Linked DNA regions of Thiosulfativibrio zosterae. The protein of the gene in region 1 interacts with the protein of each later gene in a pairwise test. Links are inferred from orthologs where the notes say so. Each region holds a gene or a part of one and is shown on either strand. Other genes may lie near its edges. The genes, in order: dprA and recA.

Region 1 (5,294 bases):
ACACTTTTGGGCCATATTCCAAATAAGGTCCAAAAGGCCCTTGCTTGGCGATGATGTCTTGGCCTTTTTCTGCTTTAAAGAGCGTGCCATCGACCGCAGTGGCTTCAAAGGTTTCAGGCATTTGCCCCACCAAACGCGGCAATTTAAACAGCTCTAAGGCTTCTTCTAGCTTGAGCGTATCCATTTTTTGGCCGGGCATCAAACTGGCAAACACCGGTTTCTCGTCATTCTCCCCATCACCCAACTGCACATAAGGCCCGAAGCGGCCAATTTTGACAAACATGGGCTTGCCGGTTTTGGGGTCATTGCCTAAAGGGCGAGCTTGCCCGGCATCTTCTCGCGAGACATCTTCTGCGGCTAAAACTTTGGGGTGAAACTTTTGATAAAAATTATCTAACATCCCTTGCCAAGTGACCTTGCCCTTAGCAATTTCATCAAACTCGCTTTCCACCTTGGCGGTAAAAGAGTAATCCAATATATCGCCAAAATGCGCCACTAAAAATTTGGTCACTATGCCCGCAATATCGGTTGGGAAGAGTTTATTTTTTTCTGTGCCAGCCATTTCGGTAAGGGTTTGAGTTTGCACACCCTGTGCATTTAATGTGAGTTGTCGATACTCACGCGGCGTACCTTCGCGGTCTTCTTTTACCACATAACCACGCTGTTGAACCGTATCAATGGTTGGCGCATAGGTGGATGGACGACCTATCCCCATTTCTTCTAGGGTGCGCACCAATGCAGCTTCGTTGTATCTAGCAGGCGGACGCGAAAAACTTTGGCGCGATACCAGCTCACCCAAAGCTAAGGGCTGACCAATATGCATGGGGGGTAACAAACCACCCTCTTCATCATCGGTATCCAAATTATAAACTTTCAAGAAACCGTCAAACACCACCACTTCGCCTTTGGCAGTCAACTTATCACCTGGTAAGGTATCAATGGCAATATCCACCGTGGTACGCTTTAACTGTGCTTCTGCCATCTGTGAGGCAATAGCACGGCGCCAAATCAATTGATACAGGCGTTGTTCGTTGCGTTCGCCCATGACTTCAGACACGCCAAAATCGGTTGGACGAATCGCTTCATGCGCTTCTTGCGCATCGGCTTGTTTGGTTTTGTAACGACGCGTTAGGCTGTATTGAGGGCCATAATCTTGCGTAATCACCTGCTTGGCTTGCGCCAACGCAACTTCAGACAAGTTCACCGAGTCGGTTCTCATGTAGGTGATTTTTCCAGACTCATACAAACGCTGCGCAATCACCATGGTTTGCTTAACAGAGAAGCCTAATTTTGAAGAGGCTTCTTGCTGCAAGGTTGAGGTGGTAAAGGGGGCTTTAGGCGATTTTTTGGCGGGCTTTTCTTCTAAACTTTGCACCGTTAAACGGGCGCTAGAAGTTGCCTGTAAAAACGCCATGGCCTCAGCTTCTGAGTCGAATGCGGCGGTGCGTTTCACCTGTAATTGACCACAGGGTTTGCCTTGGGCATCCAGTAAATCCAAAACACCTTGTAATCGATACACAAAGTCTGACTGGAAGGCTTCAATTTCAAGCTCACGCTCGACAATTAAACGCACCGCCACCGATTGAACTCGGCCCGCAGATAAACCAGTACGAATTTTTTTCCATAACACGGGTGATAACTCAAACCCCACAATACGGTCTAATAAACGACGCGCTTGCTGGGCTTCCACCAAATCCATGTCCACGGTTCTGGGCGAAGCAATCGCCGCTTGAATCGCAGGCTTGGTAATTTCATGAAACACAATTCGCTTGGTGGTTTTTACATCTAAGTTTAAGGCTTCCGCTAGGTGCCAAGCAATGGCTTCCCCTTCGCGGTCCTCGTCCGTTGCCAGCCAAACCGTGTCAGCTGCCTTGCTGAGTTTGCGTAATTCGGTGACGGTTTTCTTTTTATCGGGCGAAATCTCGTAGGTGGGTTCAAAGCCATTGGCTAAATCAATCCCCATTCCTTTCTTTTGAATATCTCGAATATGTCCATAACTGGAACGCACGGTAAAATCGGCACCCAAATATTTCTCGATGGTTTTGGCTTTCGCCGGCGATTCTACAATTACTAAATTTGTCATGACCAAAGGATCTCATAATTTTTTGATTCAACACATTTTAATGCGCTTGAATACAAAATCTGCAAGTGAAAAAACACTTTTATTTATGTGCAATTAGGGTTTATTATTCTATTTATGAAAGACTTTACAGTCTTCTAATCATTTTTACTATATGAAAGATTGCAAAAAAAAACGCCAAATTGCAATCATTTCTTTTACATTCACTCAAATAGACCTTTTAAAAGGTTTGCTTAAAGACGGGAAGCCCTTGAAACATTACAACCTCTTATTGATCGATGATGACCTAATCAGCCTTGAATTAATGAGCACTTTCTTAGACACAGAAAACTTTCATTTATTTACAGCGCCCGATGGTCAAGCCGCTTATGATTTAATCATGCAAAAATCGCCTGGATTTTTCAGCTGCATCGTGTCGGATGTTTCTATGCCCAACTTAGATGGGATTGGCTTGCTCAAGCGCATTAAAGAGGATGAAAACCGTAAAGTATTGCCCTTTATTCTGCAAACCTCAGACCGCAACCCTGAAAACATCAAAAAAACCTTAGAGCTGGGGGCTTTCTATTACCTCATCAAACCCATCACGCGCGAAACCCTAAAATCGGTTGTCAATGCCGCGCTGAAAGATTATGAAAACCACCTAGAAACGCACAACACCGTTCAGCACTTAATGCGCATTATGCCGCTGATGCAGGCGGCTACCTTTCATTACAAAACCTTGGACGAGGCCAAAAGCTTATCGAGCCTGTTAGCCTTAATGACCCACGACCCCAAAAATATTTCTATCGGTTTATTTGAAATTTTTGCCAATGCCGTTGAGCATGGAAACTTGGGTATTACCTACGATGAAAAAACCGCGCTGATTAACCAAAATCAACTCAATGCCGATATTCAACGCCGTTTGTCTTTGCCAGAATACCGCGACAAGTTTGTCACAGTGAATGTCAGCATGGAAAACCACAAATTGCAGGTCACCGTCACCGACATGGGTAATGGGTTTGATTTTGAAAAATACCTAGAATTCTCGATAGACCGTATTATGGACAACCACGGACGCGGCATCATGATGGCGAAAAGCTTAAGTTTTGATGAGTTGATTTACAGTAATGGCGGGCGCACCGTCAGCTGCTGGGTGCATCCGCCCGTTAATTCCGCTGAAAAGGTGGATTAAACGCCCAACTAACTCAAGCGGCGCCAGCGCCCAGCAGACAAGGCCTCAACCTCGCCTAACACCTCTAACTGCATCAGTTGGCTTTGTATCTCTGAAACCGGCATTTTACTTAAGACCACCAATTCATCCAACCCTATTGGGTCGTATTCAATCCAGTTGAGTACGGCTAAATTCGATTTAGGATTCACCCTGGTTTTCTCAGAAAACTTGGCCGCTGCACTTGGCTCATTTTCGGTGATCGACAATTGCACCAAAGCCGCCAACTCCTCCAAAACATCTTGACCACTTTCGACCAATTTAGCGCCTTGTTTAATCAGTTGATGACAACCTTTGGCGTGCGGATTATTAATGGCACCGGGCACGGCAAATACCTCTCGACCCTGCTCCATCGCCAAACGCGCGGTAATGAGCGAGCCACTTTGCAAAGCCGCTTCCACCACCAAAACGCCAGTACTCAAGCCCGAAATAATACGGTTACGCTGCGGAAAATGATGCGCCAAAGGGCCAGCCCCCAACGGATACTCCGACACCAAAACGCCCTGTTCGGCAATTTGGCGCGCTAACTGTCGATTGGAAGCAGGATACACCCTGTCCAACCCTGTACCCACCACCGCCACCGTTGACCCCTGCCCCAATAAGCCACCTTGATGTGCCGCCGCATCGATTCCCGATGCCAAACCAGAGGTAATGGTTAAGCCCACAGAAGACAAATAGTGCGCAAAATCCTTAGCCGTTTCCACGCCCAAGCGTGACGCATGACGACTGCCCACCAACGCAATTTGCGGGTCTTTTAATAAGCCCAACTGCCCTTTCACATAGAGCAAAATGGGCGCGTCGATTAAGTCTTTGAGCAAATGCGGATAAGCTTCATCTCGCATGCCCAATAAAGTGTGTTCGCTGGCTTGTTCTTGCCAAGCCAACGCAGCTTCAATAAGTGCTGGCAAACCGCTATCAAACAACTTTGCCGCTTGGATTTTGGTCAGCAATCCTGTGCCTTGCCAATCGCCTTCTTGGGCAGACCTTGCCTCTGCCAGCGACCCAAAGTAGCTTTCAATCTCTAGCAACTTTGCCGCTTTTAAACCCGCAAAATGGAACGGCAGCAGTGTTTCTATTTCAGACAGATGTGACACAATTCGCTATAATCCTAAGCTTATAAAATTTTTACCATTTGAAAAGTATAGCTGAGCCTTAGAAAAATATGGAAAAACTCGACATTGTTCTTTACCCAGACAGCGGCTTAAGAGAGGTTTGTAAACCCATTGCCGAAATGAACGACCGCATTGACCGCCTAATTGACGATATGTTTTACACCATGTACGACGCCCCCGGCATTGGATTGGCTGCACCGCAAATTGCTGTGCAAGAACGCTTGATTGTGGTGGATGTGTCTGAGAAAAAGAACGAGCCTCTGGCCTTATTAAACCCAGAAATCATTCGCTCGGCAGGCAAAATCACCTGGGAAGAAGGCTGTTTGTCTTTGCCCGGTATTTACGCCAATGTGAATCGCCCCTCCGACATCATTGTGCGCGGCATGAACCGTGATGGCAAAATGATTGAACTGGAAGCCAATGATTTGCTGGCAGTGTGCATTCAGCATGAAATTGATCATTTGAATGGTAAATTGTTTGTTGACCATTTATCAGGACTTAAGCGCATGCGTGCGCTGCAAAAATTTAAAAAACTGCAAGAAGAAGGCGACCTAGACGAATGACCAGCCCCGCGCCCCTTAGAATTATTTTTGCCGGAACACCAGAGTTTTCGGTGGCGCCGTTGCAAGCACTACTCGACAGCCCACATGAAGTCATCGCGGTTTACACCCAACCCGACAGACCTGCTGGTCGTGGCCGTAAACTGACCGCCAGCCCGGTTAAAGCCTTGGCGCTGCAACACAACCTGCCAGTTTATCAACCAGAAACCCTGCGCGATGGGGCTGCCCAAGCAGAATTAGCAGCCCTCAATGCTGACCTAATGGTGGTGGTAGCTTATGGTTTGATTTTGCCGAAAGTGGTTTTAGACATGCCCAAATATGGTTGCTTTAATATT
Region 2 (9,284 bases), 1.0 Mb from region 1 along the record:
ATGCAACCTATGAAAATCTTCAATCGAGCAGTCACCATTAAAACTGCAACATCAACCTCATAAGAGCGCAGTATTTCACACTGCGCCTTATGCGATCGTTAATGGTTGCTTATTGAATTTTGAGGTATGAATAGCCTTCGCTTTGTAAAATGGCAATTTTAGCAACGCCAGACGGTGCAAACTGCACACCCTCATACACTTTAGACTGTGGCAAACCCACTTCATCTCGTGTTTTATCACATAAAAAAGCCTTAACATTACGCACTTTAATCAAAGATTGTAAGCGCCCTTTTAATTCAGCGCGTCTTTCTTTTAGCGCCTCATCTGCCTCATAAGGCGTCCCTTTTAAATCATCGTCCGTCGTAAAACGCAATCCATAACCCACAAACACCAATTGAACATCTGCTTCCATCAACTCTGATTCATAAAAATTTAAAATATTATTAATCGAGGTCAAGGTTGCTGAATAACGCGTTGGGTCATTGAAATCTACATGATAAACAACCTTAGCGCCAGCGTCTGCTGCCGTTGCTTGAGCAGAAAATCCTAAACTAAACAGTAAAAACAATAAACCTATCATTCTTAAAAAAGTGCTTTTCATTTTCAACATTGGCCAACTCCTGCGTTGCATTAAAATTGTCTAAAATCATAACACACTTTAAATTATAAATTATTCGCTCACATCTCTATGAATGTTATAAGGCCCCCAGGCTTGACGAACAGGCACTATCTCTAATCGATTAATGTTCATATGGGCAGGCAGATTAGCGATGTAAACAATTTGTTCCGCCACATCGTCAGCTGAGAGTGGCACGGTATTGGCATAAACGGCATCTGCGGCATCCGCATTGCCATGGGTTCTCACTAAACTAAATTCTGTTAATGCCATTCCAGGAGATAAATCCGTGACACGCACCCCTGTGCCTTGCAAATCGCAGCGCAAATTGTATGAAAATTGCGTCACAAAAGCCTTAGTTGCCCCATAAACATGGCTACCAGGATAAGGCGTTTGCGAAGCTGAAGACGCAATGTTTATAATTGAAGCCCCTGAACCAAACTGAATCAAACAGGGCAATAATGCATGGGTGACATTCACTAAACCTGTGACATTGGTGTCTATCATGGTATGCCAATCTGTCAAACTAACCTGTGGCGCAGGTTCTGGCGCCAAAGCTAAACCGGCATTATTAACCAATACCTGAATTGCTTGAAACTCCAAAGGTAAATCTGCCACGGCTTGTTGAACAGCTTGCGCATCGCGCACATCTAACACCACCGCATGAACTGCAACGCTGCCTCTAAGCTCGTCGGCCAATGTCATTAAGCGATCTTCTCGTCGCCCACAAATTACCAACGAACATCCTTGTTTGGCCATTTGACGAGCGCAAGCCTGCCCAAAACCAGAAGTAGCACCCGTTATGAAAACAGTTCCTTTAATCATGCGTTTTTACCCACTTTGAAAGATTGAAAAGACATTCTATTCACTAATCAACTGACTGACTGCGTTTTTGACAATAACTGGCAAAGATTGCTCCAGAAACATTATGCCAAATACTAAAAAGAGCACCAGGCAACGCACTCATAGGCGTGAAATACTTCAACGCTAAGGCAACACTTAACCCTGAGTTTTGCATCCCAACTTCTATAGCTAAAGTGCGCGCCAAAATCGAATCGTAACCCATGGCTCTGGTTACCCAATAACCTGCAGACATGCCTATTAGATTGTGAAGCATGACCGCAAAAACCAACACTAAACTCGACGCATAAAGATTACTATGATTCAAGGCAACGATAATCGCAATAATCCAAACAATACTTAGCATTGAAATGCCGGGCAAGAAACGCTGGATAATATTAATTTTTTCACCCAGCACATAATTAATCGCCATGCCCAAAATCAAGGGCAATAAAATTAACTCTAACAAGGTCACAAACAAAGACTGGGTAGGCACAGCAATCACTTGTCCTAACAATAGCCAAGTGAGTAAAGGCAGAGCGCCAATCGCCAGAATGGTTGATGTCAGCGTCATACTCACTGAAAGTGCTACATTTCCCTTAGCCAAATAAGCCATCACATTCGATGCTGTTCCACCCGCAGTGCTGCCCACCAAAACCAGTCCAATTAACAACTCTAATGGCAACTGAAAAACTTTGGCCAATCCCCAAGCTGCCAGTGGCATTACTAAAAACTGCACTCCCACGCCCAGCATAATCAGTTTTTTTAAACGCCAAATACTGATGAAGTCTGTTACCTTTAAAGTCATACCCATGCCAAGCATAATCAAAATTAACAGCGGAAAAATCAGACTTTTTTGACCTACCAACAGCTCAGGAAAAAGAAACGCCAAGCAGGATGCTGCGATTGCCAAAACAGGAAATAACCATAAGCTCATCGTAAAAAAACCTCTCGTGTAAGCGACTGAACACTTAAGTGAGTTATTCAATGGCAAAAAAAAAGCCAGACATTTCTGTCTAGCTTTTTTGAATAATGGTGGAGATGGAGGGATTCGAACCCTCGATAGAGCTACAAACCCTATGCACCCTTAGCAGGGGTGTGCCTTCAGCCTCTCGGCCACATCTCCAGTAGGCGCGTATGATACAAACAATCATGACAATTGTAAATAACTTTTGGCCTTAGATTTCCTGCTAAATTTAAAAATTCAAAAAAATTTAAGCAAGTTTTCTAAAAACGCACTTTTTTAGGCGGTAACCGACTGTAAATTGGGCATAGCCTCTGTCGATTTTGGCGTATTAACAATCTCTTCACGCTGAATCGACACAGATGCAGGTGCTTCTATGCCCAATCTCACCTGCCCGCCTTTTTGGGAAACAACCGTAATGACCACATTGTCACCAATGATTAAAGATTCACCGACTTTTCTTGTTAAAACTAACATAATGCTATCCTCAAAATCAAGACTTTACATAGTCTAACTTATAGAGGCATAGAATTTATTTATACTTGATGATAATTTTTTTAGCCCATAAAAAACCCAGCGGAAAGCTGGGCGTTTTTCATCCACTTCAAACGGGATTAATATTATTTATCCAGTTCAAATGCGGCATGCAAGGCTTTAACCGCTGTATCTAAATGAACTTCATCAATGACCACAGAAATTTTGATTTCTGTCGTACCAATCATCTGAATATTGATATTGTTATCTGCTAGGGTTTTAAACATACGGCTAGCAATCCCTGAATGTGATTTCATTCCAATCCCAACCATAGAGACTTTAACAATACTCTTATCTGAAATCACTTCGCGAGCTCCTAATGTGGCTGCAGTGGCTTTCATGATGTCTAAAGCCATGTCAAAATCACCGCGAGGAATCGTGAAAGTGAAATCTGTCGTTCCATCAACACCCTGGTTTTGGATAATCATATCAATTTCGATGTTAGCATCCGAAATTGGGCCTAAAATTTGATAAGCTACACCTGGTTTATCAGGTACACCTAACATCATCACTTTAGCCTCATCACGACTAAAAGCAATCCCTGAAATTAAGGGTTTTTCCATAACTAATTCCTTCATAGCTTCTTCAGAAACAATCAGTGTTCCACCGCCATCTTGAAGCGATGATAAAACACGAAGTGGTACATTGTATTTACTGGCAAATTCAACCGAACGAATTTGCAACACCTTAGCACCTAAGCTAGCCATCTCTAACATTTCGTCATAGGTAATGTAATCAAGACGCTTAGCTTCTGGCACTACGCGTGGATCGGTGGTATAAACACCATCCACATCGGTATAAATTTGGCATTCATCGGCTTTTAAAGCAGCAGCCAAAGCCACAGCGGTGGTATCAGAACCACCACGGCCAAGTGTTGTAATGTCACCTTCCATAGTCACACCCTGGAAACCAGCAACCACAACAACCTTACCTTTGTTTAACTGACTGTGCAATTTTTCAGCATCGATATCTTCAATACGGGCTTTAAAATGCACCGCATTCGTCATGATAGGCACTTGCCATCCCGTGTAAGAAACTGCGTCATAGCCTTTTTGTTGTAACGCCATACTCAACAATGCAATGGTAACCTGCTCACCCGTGGTGAGCAGTACATCTAACTCACGACGCGATGGTCTGGCCTGCACTTCGTGTGCCATTGCCATCAAGCGATTGGTTTCACCACTCATGGCAGAAACTGCGACCACGACTTGATGTCCTTCATCCACATATTTTGCAACTTTGTTTGCAACATTTTGGATTCTTTCAATATTACCGACAGAGGTTCCGCCGTATTTTTGAACAATTAATGCCATTTATTTAGGTCTCCTATTTGCTCTCTGCCCAGGCTTGGACAGAAGCAAGAGCTTCTTGCAATTTACTAGGGTCTTTCCCACCCGCTTGCGCCATATCGGGTCTTCCGCCACCTTTACCGCCCACTTGCATGGCCACATGGTTGACCAATTCGCCGGCTTTAAAGGTTTGGGTAATTTCTTTGGATACACCAGCAACCAAGGTTACTTTATCGCCCTCTACAGACGCTAACACAATGGCAGCAGGAGCTAATTTATCTTTTAATTTATCGAGTGTTTCGCGCAGGGTGTTGGCATCCGCACCTTGAATCTCTGCGGCTAAAATACTGACATCGCCAATTTTAATGGCTTGATTCACCAAGTCATCTCCTTGCGATGCTGCCATTTTAGATTGCAGTGCTTTAAGCTGCTTTTCAAGCTCTTTATAGTCAGCAACTAACTGAGTCACTTTGGTTTCAACCAATGCTTTGTCAGACTTAACCGCAGCCGCAACACTTAACAAGGTTTCATCATTTTCGTAAATGGCTTGCCAAGCGCCTTCACCCGTCACAGCCTCAATACGGCGTACACCAGAGGCAATACCCGTTTCAGAAAGAATACGGAAGGGTCCAATATCGCCAGCTGAATTAACATGGGTTCCACCACATAATTCTACAGAGAAGTCACCCATATCCACCACTCGCACGACATCACCGTATTTTTCACCGAATAACGCCATGGCGCCTTTGGCTTTAGCTGACTCTATATCCATTTCGTTCATGCCGACATCGTTGTTGAGCATGATGTTATGGTTAACGAGTTTCTCAATTTCCAGCAATTGCTCGGCAGAAATCGGTTCAAAATGTGAAAAGTCAAAACGCAATCTTTCTGGCTGAACCAACGAGCCTTTTTGTTGCACATGGGTACCCAAAACACTTCTTAACGCTGCGTGTAATAAATGCGTCGCTGAGTGATTTCGCTCAGAAGCACGACGGGCTTTAACATCAATTTGTGCATGAATAATTTGCCCAACCTTGATGTTGCCCGCAGTGACTTGTCCAATGTGCAAATGGTTAGCACCTTGTTTTTGGCAGTTAGACACATGAAAGCTGTTCATACCTTCGGTCAAACTGCCCGTATCACCGACTTGACCACCTGACTCAGCATAAAACGGCGTACGGCCCAGCAATACGATGGCATCTTGACCTTCGCTGGCTGAGTCAACAGACTGTTCATTGACAAAAATAGCCATGATTTTTGCGTCGGCATTATCTTGCGTGTAACCAATAAATTGGGTTGTGCCGTTGTAATTAACTTTACCTTTGCTGGCCGCACCAAAATTACTCGCTGAACGCGCGCGTTCTCTTTGGGCTTCCATGGCCTTTTCGAAGCCCTTTTCGTCAACAATGAGATTTTTTTCACGAGCCACATCGGCCGTTAAGTCTAATGGGAAACCATAGGTGTCATATAATTTGAAAGCAATTTCGCCGGCAATGACATTTGTTTTCATTGTGGCAATATATTCTTCTAAGAGTTTCATCCCGTTTTCAAGGGTTTCAGCAAAACGCTCTTCCTCTAACTTTAAAACGCGTTCCACATTGGCTTGCTCTTTTGCCAATTCAGGATAAGCTTCGCCCATTTGCTCGACCAAAACACCGACCAACTGGTGAAAGAAAAGACCACTTTGCCCCAACTTGTAACCATGGCGAATCGCGCGACGAATAATACGGCGTAATACATAACCGCGCCCTTCGTTAGACGGCATAACGCCATCAGTGATGGTAAAGGCACAAGAGCGAATATGGTCGGCGATAACGCGCAAAGAACTGTTGCTTAAATCTTTTTCACCCGTTAATTCTGACGCTTTCTTAACGATTGCTTGGAATAAATCAATGTCATAGTTGTTGTGTTGATGCTGCATCACAGCTGCTAAACGCTCTAACCCCATTCCTGTATCTACAGAAGGCTTAGGTAAAGGTGTTAGAGTACCGTCAGCCGAGCGGTCGAATTGCATGAATACCAGGTTCCAGATTTCGATATAGCGATCACCATCTTCTTCTGGAGAACCTGGCGGGCCACCGGCAACTTCTGCGCCATGGTCGTAAAAAATTTCAGTACAAGGACCGCAAGGCCCAGTGTCACCCATTGACCAAAAATTGTCTTTAGCACCACATCTTGAAAAACGCTCTGCCGAAATCCCCATGGTTTTTAACCAAAGGTCCTCAGCTTCTTGGTCTTCTTCAAAAACCGTGACCCATAATTTTTCCGCTGGCAATTTCAGTTCAACCGTTAAAAATTCCCAAGCAAAGCGTATGGCGTCTTCTTTAAAGTAGTCACCAAAGCTGAAGTTACCCAACATCTCAAAAAAAGTGTGGTGACGCGCGGTATAGCCAACATTCTCAAGGTCGTTGTGTTTTCCACCGGCACGAATACAACGCTGTACCGTGGTCGCACGCGTATAGTCACGGGTTTCTTGCCCTAGGAAAGTCTCTTTAAACTGCACCATCCCTGCATTGGTAAACAACAAAGTTGGGTCATTGCTTGGCACAACGGGGCTAGAGTGAACAGCCGTGTGGCCTTTTTTAACAAAAAAGTCTAAGAACGCTTTTCTGATTTCTGCACTGGTCATAGAGAACTTCCCTAAAGTTAAAATGAATTCTGTTTGCTTAAGTTAATCAACGACTTAACGAAAGGCTTTATAAATTTGCGACTGAGTAAACCCACGGCTTTGCAAAAATCGCATACGCTTTGCTTGCTCATTGCGTGCTTTGGGTTTTTCCAAGTCACCATATTTTTTTTCTAATGCCGCTTGCGCCAGCTCAACCCAATCTTCATCACCCAAATCCAATGCCGCTTCTAAACTTTCTGAGTGGCTGGTTTTGCCTTGTAATGCTTGGCGAATTTTATAAGGGCCATGCCCCTTATCTAAGGCTTGGCGCACATAGGCTTCAATAAACCGCTCATCATTTTGCCAACCTTGTTTTTGGCAATTTTCGAGCACAATTTTAACCAGGCCTGGTTGATTTTCGAGCTCTGGAAACTTCTGATTGAGCTTGGCAACCAATTCCAAATCGCCATGTTCACGCATAGCTAAAAGCGCCAAAGCTCTTGATTCAACCTGTTTGGTTAAATCATTTAAATCAATCATTCTAAATCTATTTCATCCACTTCAATGGCGACTTTAGCTTTTGCTTTAGGCAATAAGGCTTCTTTAATTTTGGCCTGTAATGTTTTGCTGATTTCTGGATTATCTTTCAAAAATTGACGAACATTATCTTTACCTTGACCAATTTTTTCACCGTTGTAGCTATACCAAGAACCGGCTTTGTCGATCAATTTTTCTTGAACACCTAGGTCAATAATTTCTCCTTCACGAGAAATCCCTTCACCATACAAAATATCAAACTCAACCTGTTTAAACGGTGGCGCTACCTTGTTTTTAACAACCTTAACGCGTGTTTCGTTTCCTAAAATTTCTTCGCCTTTTTTCACTGCGCCAATACGACGAATATCTAAACGCACGGATGCGTAAAACTTCAACGCATTACCACCGGTAGTGGTTTCTGGGTTACCAAACATAACGCCAATTTTCATACGAATTTGGTTAATAAAAATAACCAAGGTATTGGTACGCTTAATATTTGCAGTCAGTTTACGCAAAGCCTGTGACATCAAACGCGCTTGCAGCCCCATGTGAGAGTCACCCATATCGCCTTCGATTTCTGCTTTTGGCGTTAAAGCCGCCACCGAGTCAATAACAACAATATCAACCGCACCTGAGCGCACCAATGAATCGGTAATCTCTAACGCCTGCTCACCCGTATCTGGTTGCGAAACCAAAAGGTTATCAATATCCACGCCTAATTTTTCAGCATAAATAGGGTCAAGCGCATGTTCAGCATCAATAAAAGCGGCCGTGCCGCCGAGCTTTTGCATTTCGGCAATCACATGCAAGGTTAAGGTGGTTTTACCAGAAGACTCTGGGCCGTAAATTTCTATAATTCGCCCTTTTGGCAAACCGCCTATTCCCAACGCTATGTCCAAACCTAAAGAGCCAGTTGAAACAGCATCAATATCACGAGCGGCGGCACTGTCACCCATACGCATGATAGACCCTTTACCAAACTGCTTTTCAATTTGACCTAGGGCCGCTGCGAGTGCTTTTTGTTTATTCTCATCCATTGATCTGTTTCCTTAAAATTTCTTCATTAACTGCATGAACTTTTAGTTTGATGACATTAAAAAGCCCCTGTGTCTCAGACATTTAGCCGAGCCACAAAGGCTTAAAAATCAGAACAGGAAATTATCCCATAATTTAATTAATTTTGCATAGAGAGTTTGATGGTTTTTGAGTTAAACACAGCCACCTAATATATCCAAAACACCGTGCAAAGAGGTCTCTGTTGTTTGACGACGAATGGCTTCACGATCACCTTCAAAATGATACAGCTTAGAAACAATTTCCTCATGCCCTTGCATGGCCCATGAAATCCAAACTGTTCCAACCGGCTTATCAGGCGTTCCACCACCAGGCCCAGCGATACCGCTACAAGCCACACAGACTTTGGCATGAGAATTTTGCAATCCGCCAATCGCCATTTCTTCAACGCACTCTTGACTGATAGCGCCTTTCTTTTGAATGGTGGTTTCTTTAACCCCGAGCATTTCGCGCTTAGACTCATAACTATAGGTAATGTAAGCTCTGTCAAACCAAGCCGTACTGCCTGCAATGGAAGTTAAAGCTTCAGCAATCATCCCCCCAGTACAAGACTCTGCAGTCACAATCATTACATTATGATTCTTTAAGGCCTCGCCTACTTTGGCGACCAAAGCTTCCATTGTCATAGCGCTATCTCCTACTGGATGTAAATTATTTAATCATTTTACATCACTCAAGAATTCAAATGCAGTCAATTCTTGTGAAAAATAAGCCTAAAATTTAGACAAAAAAAAAGCCCACAAACAATTGTGAGCTTTTTTCAAAATATGGTGGTGGACTAGGGATTCGAACCCCAGGTAGGCTACAAACCTACAACGGTTT

Evidence for each region.
Region 2: the proteins of dprA (region 1) and recA interact in binary tests that used the Bacillus subtilis proteins (3 or more experiments, as listed by UniProt). The link is inferred for Thiosulfativibrio zosterae from one-to-one orthologs.

What each region holds. Positions count from the first base shown.
Region 1 is NZ_AP021888.1:2,210,666-2,215,959, forward strand. What follows is about bases 2,321-5,294. They hold dprA (DNA-processing protein DprA), read right to left. Parts: upstream 4,382-5,294; coding sequence 3,260-4,381; downstream 2,321-3,259. Other genes in these bases: THMIRH_RS10240 (response regulator), read left to right, coding at 2,331-3,251; def (peptide deformylase), read left to right, coding at 4,450-4,962; fmt (methionyl-tRNA formyltransferase), read left to right, coding at 4,959-5,294. Also shown: topA (type I DNA topoisomerase), read right to left, coding at 1-2,083. UniProt on the Bacillus subtilis protein: Protein that helps load RecA onto ssDNA during transformation. Binds cooperatively to circular ssDNA, is able to bridge different segments of DNA. Favors the loading of RecA onto SsbA- or SsbB-coated ssDNA and formation of RecA-DNA filaments.
Region 2 is NZ_AP021888.1:1,193,826-1,203,109, reverse strand. Bases 6,407-9,188 are described here. They hold recA (recombinase RecA), read right to left. Parts: upstream 8,426-9,188; coding sequence 7,388-8,425; downstream 6,407-7,387. Other genes in these bases: THMIRH_RS05395 (CinA family protein), read right to left, coding at 8,597-9,088; THMIRH_RS05405 (regulatory protein RecX), read right to left, coding at 6,927-7,391; alaS (alanine--tRNA ligase), read right to left, coding at 6,407-6,872. Outside these bases: THMIRH_RS05445 (hypothetical protein), read left to right, coding at 1-41; THMIRH_RS05440 (DsrE family protein), read right to left, coding at 110-610; THMIRH_RS05435 (SDR family NAD(P)-dependent oxidoreductase), read right to left, coding at 671-1,441; THMIRH_RS05430 (bile acid:sodium symporter family protein), read right to left, coding at 1,485-2,393; carbon storage regulator CsrA, read right to left, coding at 2,700-2,897; THMIRH_RS05415 (aspartate kinase), read right to left, coding at 3,041-4,267; more of alaS, read right to left, coding at 4,281-6,406. UniProt on the Bacillus subtilis protein: Multifunctional protein involved in homologous recombination, DNA repair and competence.